Linked DNA regions of Polymorphobacter megasporae. The protein of the gene in region 2 binds, or shares a complex with, the protein of the main gene of each other region. Links are inferred from orthologs where the notes say so. Each region holds a gene or a part of one and is shown on either strand. Other genes may lie near its edges.

Region 1 (4,841 bases), 670 kb from region 2 along the record:
GCCGCCTCGCCTTCCGCGCGTGGCACCGAGGCACGCGCGAAGCCGACCTGATGATCGGGGGGTTCGCCGACCGCCATGCCGCGTCGTGGGGCATCGCCGAGATCGACTGGTTCGAGGCGCTGCTCGAGGAGCAGGACGTCGACATCATGGCGTGGGCGATCGGGAAAGCCGTGCCCCCCGAGCGTTTCGAGGGCGAGCAGATGGCGGCGATGCGGAAGCTCGATTATATCGCGAGGTCGATGCGGTGAGCGCGGCCTCCCCTCTCTTTCTGCCTCCCCTCCCCTTCAGGGGAGGGGCCGGGGGTGGGGCAGTCGCCACGCAATGACCGCCCGATTGGACCCCCGCCTCCGTAGCTTTGCGACCAGCATGCGCAACGACCCGACGAAGCCTGAAGCCGTGTTATGGAGTCATCTTCGCGCGTCGCAGACGGGTTACAAGTTCCGGCGGCAGTCGGTCATCGAGCCTTACATCGTCGACTTCTTCTGCCCGCTGGTCGGACTCGTTGTCGAACTCGACGGGGCGACGCATCGCGCCGAACAGGATATCCGCCGCGATGACGACTTACTTCAAAAAGGTTTCAAGGTTTTGCGCTTCGGCAATGCGGAGGTCTCCGCTGACATCGATCGTGTCCTCGACGCGATTTTCGTGACCGCGCGGGCGATGCCACCTCGTTTTGGGCCCCTGCCCCACCCCCCGGCCCCCTCCCCTGAATGGGAGGGGGGGCAGTAATGCTCGACCTGAAATCCCTCATCTCCGCGCGCGAGTCGCTCACCCTCGCGGGCTGCGTCGCCGGCTACCAGCCGTGGCTGATGGCCGACGTCGCGCGCGCCGCGAAGGGCCGCGCGGTATTCATCGCTGCCGACGACAGTTCGGCGCGCGGGATGCTCGACGCGGTGACGTATTTCGCCCCCGAGATCGAGACGGTGTATTTCCCGGCGTGGGACTGCCTGCCGTACGACCGTGCGTCGCCGTCGATGCGGGTGTCGAGCGACCGGCTGGCGGCGCTCTCCGCCTTGGCCGCCCCGACCGACAAGGCGCAGTTGCTCGTCACCACGGTCAACGCCGTCCTCCAGCGCACCCTGCCCCCGGCGCGGATCAAGGACCTGACCGCCGAGATCAAGCCCGGCGCGCGGATCGACCGCGACAAGCTTGCGGCGATGCTGACCGCGAACGGCTATGTCCGCACCGACACGGTGTTCGAGGCGGGCGAATACGCCGTTCGCGGCGGGCTGCTCGACCTGTTCGCCGCAGGCGACACCTACGCGCTGCGCCTCGACTTCTTCGGCGACGAGATCGAGACCGTCCGCCGTTTCGACCCCGCCACCCAGCGCACCGTCGAAACGGCGAAGGGCTTCTCGCTGCTGCCGGTCAACGAGGTCCTGCTCAGCGACGACAGCATCAAGGCGTTCCGCAAGGGCTATCTCGACGCGTTCGGCGCGACCGCGACCGGCGATCCACTGTACGAAGCGATCTCCGACGGGCGGCGGCTCGCGGGGATGGAGCATTGGCTGCCGCTGTTCGAGCCCGGCCTGTCGACGCTGTTCGACTATCTCGGTGACGGTGCGGTCGTCGTCCGCGAGGCCGGGACCGCCTCTGCCGCCGATGCGCGCTTCGAGGCGATCGCGGAATATCACGACAACCGCAAAGCCGCGCTGTCGGCGAAGAAGGGCAGCTACCGCCCGCTCGAACCGGCATCGCTCTATCTCGGGCGCGACGAGTGGACCCGGTTGCTCGCCGGCACGCGGACGCATCTGACCTCGCCGTTCGGCGTCCCCGACGGCACCCGCCGGACGATCGACTGCGAGACGACCCCGCCGCGCGACTTCACCCCCGAACGGACGGCGCAGTCGAACGTCTACGAAGCGGTCAAGGAGCACATCGACCGGCTGCGCACCGAAAAGCGCCGGATCATCCTCGCCAGTTATTCGAACGGGTCGCGCGAGCGGCTGAGCGGGCTCCTCGGCGACCACGGCGTGACCAACGTCGCGACCGCCGATTCGTGGCAGGAGGCGTTGGGTATCGCGTCCGACGGCCGCGTCGCCCTCACCGTCCTGCCGCTCGATCACGGCTTCAGCCAGCGCGACGTCGCCGTCCTCACCGAGCAGGACATGCTCGGCGACCGCCTCGTCCGCCGCCGCCGATCCGCCAAAAAGGCCGACGCCTTCATGGCCGAGCTGGCGATGCTGTCGCCCGGCGACCTGCTCGTCCACAAGGACCACGGCATCGGGCGCTACGAAGGCCTGTTCGCGGTCGACATCGGCGCGACCAAGGCGAGCCGCGCGCCGCACGACTGCGTCATGCTCAGCTATGGCGGCGGCGACAAGTTGTACGTGCCAGTCGAGAATATCGACGTCCTGTCGCGCTACGGCTCCGAGTCCGAAGGCGTCGCGCTCGACAAGCTCGGCGGCGTCGCGTGGCAGGCGCGCAAGGCGAAGATGAAGGACCGCATCCGCGAAATCGCGGGTGAGTTGATGAAGACCGCCGCCGCGCGCGCGCTGCGCGAAGCCGACGCCGCCGTTCCCGACGCGCAGGGCTATGCCGAGTTCGCCGACCGCTTCCCCTACACCGAGACCGAAGACCAGATGAAGGCGATCGACGACGTCTTGGGCGACCTCGCATCGGGGCGCCCGATGGACCGGCTGATCTGCGGCGACGTCGGCTTCGGCAAGACCGAGGTCGCGCTGCGCGCCGCTTATGCCGCCGCGATGAGCGGCCAGCAGGTCGCGATCGTCTGCCCCACCACCCTCCTCGCGCGCCAGCATTTCGCCGGCTTCAAGGAGCGCTTCGCCGGGCTGCCGATCGAGATCCGCCAGTTGTCGCGCCTCGTCACCGCCGGCTCGGCGAACGAGGCGCGCGCCGGCCTTGCCGACGGCACCGTCGACATCGTCGTCGGTACCCACGCGATCCTGGCCAAGTCGATTGAGTTCAAGCGCCTCGGCCTCGTCATCGTCGACGAGGAACAGCGCTTCGGCGTCACCGCCAAGGAGCGCCTCAAGAACCTCAAGACCGACGTCCACGTCCTGACGCTGACCGCGACGCCGATCCCGCGAACGCTGCAGATGGCGCTGACGGGCTTACGCGAACTGTCGATCATCGCCACCCCGCCGGTCGACCGCCTCGCGGTCCGCACCTACGTCATGCCGTGGGACGAGGTCGTCCTGCGCGAGGCGCTGCTGCGCGAACATTATCGCGGCGGCCAGAGCTTCTTCGTCACCCCCAAGATCGCCGAGCTCCCCGACATCGAGGAATTCCTCCGCAAGTCGGTCCCCGAGGTCACCTTCGTCACCGCGCACGGCCAGATGGCCCCGAGCGAAGTCGAGGAGCGGATGAGCGCGTTCTACGACCGCCGCTACGATGTCCTGCTGTCGACGACGATCGTCGAAAGCGGCCTCGATATCCCGAGCGCGAATACGATGATCATCCACCGATCCGACCGGTTCGGCCTGGCGCAATTGTACCAATTGCGAGGCCGGGTCGGCCGGTCGAAGACGCGGGCGTATGCGTACATGACGACGCCGGCCGACCGGATCATCACCGAGACCGCCGAGAAGCGGCTGCAGGTGCTGTCGTCGCTCGACAGCCTCGGCGCGGGGTTCCAGCTCGCGAGCCACGACCTCGACATTCGCGGCGCGGGCAATTTGCTCGGTGACGAGCAGTCGGGGCATATCCGCGAGATCGGCTTCGAACTCTACCAGTCGATGCTCGAGGACGCGATCGTCGAGGCCCGCGCCGGCGCCGCGGGGCTCAAGATCCCCGAGGAGGGCTTCTCGCCGACCATCACGATCGACGCCGCGATCCTCATCCCCGAGGATTATGTCCCCGACCTCAACCTGCGGATGGCGCTGTACCGCCGCCTGAACGAGCTCGAGGACCGCGCCGCGATCGACGGCTTCGCCGCGGAGATGATCGACCGCTTCGGCTCGCTGCCGATGGAGGTCGCCAACCTGATCCAGGTCATCGAGATCAAGCAATATTGCGTCCGCGCCAACATCGCCAAACTGGACGCCGGGGCGAAGGGCGCGCTCGTCACCTTCCAGAACGACCAGTTCCCCAACGGCGGCGGCCTGATGGACTATGTCGCGAGGCTCGGCGACCGCGCCAAGTTCCGCCCCGACCAGAAGCTGTTCGTCGGCGGCGAATGGAGCGACACCGCGGCCCGGCTCAAGGGCGCGATGGCGCTGGCGAAGGGGCTGGCGCGGATCGCGGGCGGGGCGAGCGTCAAGCCGGCGGAGCCGAAGGCGGTGGCGAAACCGAAACTGGCGAGCAAGCCTGCGCCGATGCCGGCACGGCCGAGCGTGTTCAAGGCGAAGGGGCGGCGGTAGTCAGCGCGCGCCGCGAAGGCCGATCGGAATGCCCAGCAGCGGCACGAGGATGAAGGCCAATCCGAGGACAATCGGCCCCGCGACCGGAAACCAAAGCGTCCAGAAGCCGCCGACGACCGCAGTGTCCGCCGGTGCCGCCGGATCGTAGAGCAGGTCGACCGGCGTGCCGATCGTGCGCGCGCCCATCCCGTCCTGCCGGTAGCGGACGATGCTGCCATCGGCGGCGGTGAACTCGACCATCGGGTGCGCGCCCGACATCGTCGGCGACTCCTGGCCGGGTACTGCAACGACGTGGCCGGTGGCGGCGACCGCGCGCCCGACGAAGCGCTCGGTCTGCACGCCTTGCCATAGACCCACGGCCAACGCAGCGACGCCGATGCCCACAAACAGGATTGCTCCAATGCGGCGCGGCTCACCATCTGCCATGTCACTCCCCCTTTGGCCAAATTCAGCCAAGCTGATCCGCGTTACCAATCAATCGTTGTCGACACTTTATAAACAGGCACTTCCATCTCGATA
Region 2 (4,094 bases):
TTACGAAGCAGCGCAAATGACGCGGCGAGATCACCGCTACACACGGCAGCCAGCGCGCCCCGTGTCTTTAGTTTTTCGAGTGCAAGGCGATCCTGCGATTTAGGCGTAAAGTCCGGCACGATCCCTTGCTTGTTTGCTTCAGCCCACGCCGAATAGAGGATCTGATAAGCGCCCGCCGCTGTCGAAGTATGTCCCCACTTGAAGACCGCAGTGTTCGGATGTGTAGTGTATCCTGCAAAGCGACCACCGCCGTATAGCGTGTCGTAAAAATCGTCACTCTTGTCGGGGTAATGTTCGGCAAACCGAATTGACTTCAGGAACGCCTGGATATTTGGGCTGCCGATATCACAGTCTGCTACGAACTGCTCCTACATCTTCCGCGAAGCGTGATCGCACCCCCACGTCGTCGATAGTGCGGCGCGATACCCTGCCCTACCCCCCGTTATACCCGCTCGACGGCGCAGGATCGCTCCCCTTGCCCGGCTGGGTGTTCGACGGCGGGTCGCTCGACGGGAAAGTCTCGTCGAGTTCGATATCGAGCTTGGCGTCAGGGTCGGACGGGTTGCGCTTCAGCGCCGGCTTATGTTCGGCGTCGTGCGCCTCGCGGTGCTCGGGCTGAACGGGGGTGTTCGGGTCGGCGAGCGGGCGGCCGGAGTCTGTGGCGGTATCGCTGGTGTCGGTCATCATATTCGCTCCCAAAGGGCTGCCGCTTCTACGCGCCACGGGGCAAACCCGTTCCGGTCGCTTGCCGCGCGCGCCTCGCCTCCCTATTTTTCGAAAGCCGCTCCAGTCGTTTCAGCCTGGCGCTTTTCGAACAAATATGGAACAGATAGCGCCATGTCGATCTATACTCTGCGAGCGTTTGCGCAATGCTGACCCACATCAGCGTCCGCGGCGCGCGCGAGCATAACCTCAAGGACGTCGACATCGACCTCCCACGCGACAGCCTCGTGGTCATCACCGGCCTGTCGGGGTCGGGCAAGTCGTCCCTCGCCTTCGACACGATCTACGCCGAGGGCCAGCGGCGCTACGTCGAGTCGCTGTCGGCGTACGCGCGCCAGTTCCTCGAGCTGATGCAGAAACCCGACGTCGACCATATCGAGGGGCTCAGCCCGGCGATCAGCATCGAGCAGAAGACGACGAGCAAGAACCCGCGCTCGACCGTCGCCACCGTCACCGAGATCTACGACTACATGCGCCTGTTATGGGCGCGGATCGGCGTGCCTTATTCACCGGCGACCGGCCTGCCGATCACCGCGCAGACCGTCAGCCAGATGGTCGACCGCGTCCTTGCGCTCCCCGAGGGGACGCGGCTGCTACTGCTCGCGCCGATCGTTCGCGGGCGCAAGGGCGAGTACAGGAAGGAGCTCGGGCAGCTCCAGAAGGACGGCTACCAGCGCGTCAAGATCGACGGCACGCTGTACGAAATCGCCGACGCCCCCGCGCTCGACAAGAAGTACAAGCATGACATCGACGTCGTCGTCGACCGCATCGTCGTCCGCCCCGACATCGCCTCGCGGCTGGCCGAAAGCTTCGAGGCGGCGTTGAAGCTCGCCGACGGGCTGGCGATCGCCGAATACGCCGACGCCCCGCTCACCCCCGACGGCGAGCATGTCGCCGCGCCGGAACCCGAGCGCATCGTCTTCAGCGAGAAATTCGCCTGCCCCGTCAGCGGCTTCACCATCGCCGAAATCGAACCCCGGCTGTTCAGCTTCAACGCTCCGCAAGGCGCGTGCCCGGCGTGCGACGGCCTCGGCGAGAAGCTGTACTTCGACCCCGCGCTGATCGTGCCGAACGAGGCGCTGACAATTGCCGGAGGCGCGGTGATGCCGTGGGCGAAGTCGAACCCGCCCTCCCCGTATTACCAGCAGGTTCTCGCCAGCGTCGGCCGCGCCTATGGCTTCACCCTCAAGTCGAAATGGAGCGACCTCACCCCCGAGGCGAAGGCCGCCGTCCTCACCGGCACCGGGTCTAAGGCGATCGCGCTACGCTTCGAGGACGGGCGCAAAACCTATGAGGTCAACAAGGCGTTCGAGGGCGTCGTCGCCAACCTCGACAAGCGCTTCCGCGCCACCGAAAGCGCGTGGATGCGCGAGGAACTGTCGCGCTACCAGTCGTCGGCCCCGTGCGAGGTCTGCCACGGCGCGCGCCTCCGCCCCGAGGCGCTGAGCGTCAAGATCGACGGCGAGACGATCGCCGACGCGGTCCGCCGCCCGGTGTCGCAGGCGTATCCATGGGCGAAGAACCTCACCGCCAAGCTCAATCCAAAGGACCGCCAGATCGCCGAGCGGATCATGAAGGAGATCGTCGAGCGCCTCGGCTTCCTCGACAACGTCGGGCTCGATTACCTCGCGCTCGACCGCAAGTCGGGCACCTTGAGCGGCGGCGAGAGCCAGCGCATCCGCCTCGCGTCGCAGATCGGCAGCGGCCTGTCGGGGGTCCTCTACGTCCTCGACGAGCCGTCGATCGGCCTTCACCAGCGCGACAACGACCGGCTGCTGATCACGCTCAAGCGCCTCCGCGATCTCGGCAACACCGTCCTGGTGGTCGAGCATGACGAGGACGCGATCCGCACCGCCGATTACGTCGTCGACATGGGCCCCGGCGCGGGAGTCCACGGCGGCCATGTCGTCGCCAAGGGCACGCTCCAGGACATCCTCGACACGCCGGGCAGCGTCACCGGCGACTATCTCAGCGGGCGGCGCAGCGTCCCCGTCCCCGCCAAGCGCCGCAAGGGCAGCGGCAAGAAGCTCACCGTCAAGGGCGCGCGGTCGCACAACCTCCACAACGTCACCGCGTCGATCCCGCTCGGCACCTTCACCTGTGTCACCGGGGTCAGCGGCAGCGGCAAGTCGACCTTCACCATCGACACGCTGTTCGCCGCCGCCGCGCGCGAACTGAACGGCGCGCGCATCCTCGCCGGCGCCCACGACAGCGTCGAGGGGCTGCAGTATCTCGACAAGGTCATCGACATCGACCAGTCGCCGATCGGCCGCACCCCGCGCTCGAACCCCGCGACCTACACCGGCGCCTTCACCAACATCCGCGACTGGTTCGCCGGCCTCCCCGAGTCACTCGCGCGCGGCTACAAGCCCGGGCGGTTCAGCTTCAACGTCAAGGGCGGGCGGTGCGAGGCGTGCACCGGCGACGGGCTGATCAAGATCGAGATGCACTTCCTCCCCGACGTCTACGTCACCTGCGACGTCTGCCACGGCCAGCGCTACAACCGCGAGACGCTAGAGGTGAAGTTCAAGGGCAAGTCGATCGCCGACGTCCTCGACATGACGGTCGAGGACGGGGTCGAGTTCTTCAAGGCGGTCCCGCCGATCCGCGACAAGCTCGCGATGCTGTTGGAGGTCGGCCTCGGCTACGTCCAGATCGGCCAGCAGGCGACCACGCTCAGCGGCGGTGAGGCCCAGCGCGTCAAGCTCGCCAAGGAACTCGCGCGGCGGGCCACCGGCCAGACGCTCTACATCCTCGACGAACCCACCACCGGCCTCCACTTCGAAGACGTCCGCAAACTCCTCGAAGTCCTCCACGCCCTCGTCGACCAGGGCAACACCGTCGTCGTCATCGAACACAACCTCGAAGTCATCAAGACCGCCGACTGGGTCATCGACCTCGGACCGGATGGGGGGGACAAGGGCGGGGAGATCGTTGCGGTGGGGACGCCGGAGCAGGTGGCGAAGGTCGAGCGGAGTTTCACGGGGGGGTATTTGCGGGGGTTATTGCCTGCCCAGTGATCACAGGATTGACCAATACAACTTGCGGGGGACGGAATGCGGCTAAATTATTCATTGCCTGAGGCTGAGATCGAAAAGGCTTTTATCGATGGATCTGATACCCTAGGGCAACGAGACTTGGCCCTTCGGTTGACGTCGTTGTTTAAGAACCTTGAGCACGGCACCGTATCAATCTTTGATGGAAAGTGGGGCAGCGGCAAAACGACCTTCGTCAAATCGTGGTTAGCATTGCTACGATCGAGAGGTTTTCCAACAATTTACTTTGATGCTTTTGGTTATGACTATATTGCCAGTCCTTATGATGCAGTAGCATCGACTTTTATTAGAGCTAGCAAAGAGGCTGGAAAGACC

The links. The genes of interacting proteins can lie anywhere in the genome.
Region 1: the proteins of uvrA (region 2) and mfd are in contact, whole or in part, in a crystal structure (PDB 4DFC), measured with the Escherichia coli proteins. The link is inferred for Polymorphobacter megasporae from one-to-one orthologs.

Annotation. Positions count from the first base shown.
Region 1 is NZ_CP081848.1:1,997,630-2,002,470, reverse strand. What follows is about bases 334-4,522. They hold mfd (transcription-repair coupling factor), read left to right. Parts: upstream 334-728; coding sequence 729-4,322; downstream 4,323-4,522. Other genes in these bases: KTC28_RS09530 (DUF3592 domain-containing protein), read right to left, coding at 4,323-4,522; KTC28_RS09540 (endonuclease domain-containing protein), read left to right, coding at 367-729. In the rest of the region: KTC28_RS09545 (succinate dehydrogenase assembly factor 2), read left to right, coding at 1-248; more of KTC28_RS09530, read right to left, coding at 4,523-4,748. UniProt on the Escherichia coli protein: Couples transcription and DNA repair by recognizing RNA polymerase (RNAP) stalled at DNA lesions. Mediates ATP-dependent release of RNAP and its truncated transcript from the DNA, and recruitment of nucleotide excision repair machinery to the damaged site.
Region 2 is NZ_CP081848.1:2,671,310-2,675,403, reverse strand. What follows is about bases 502-3,943. They hold uvrA (excinuclease ABC subunit UvrA), read left to right. Parts: upstream 502-869; coding sequence 870-3,743; downstream 3,744-3,943. Other genes in these bases: KTC28_RS12445 (KAP family P-loop NTPase fold protein), read left to right, coding at 3,780-3,943; KTC28_RS12455 (hypothetical protein), read right to left, coding at 502-684. Also shown: KTC28_RS23560 (glycoside hydrolase family protein), read right to left, coding at 1-308; more of KTC28_RS12455, read right to left, coding at 433-501; more of KTC28_RS12445, read left to right, coding at 3,944-4,094. UniProt on the Escherichia coli protein: The UvrABC repair system catalyzes the recognition and processing of DNA lesions. UvrA is an ATPase and a DNA-binding protein. A damage recognition complex composed of 2 UvrA and 2 UvrB subunits scans DNA for abnormalities.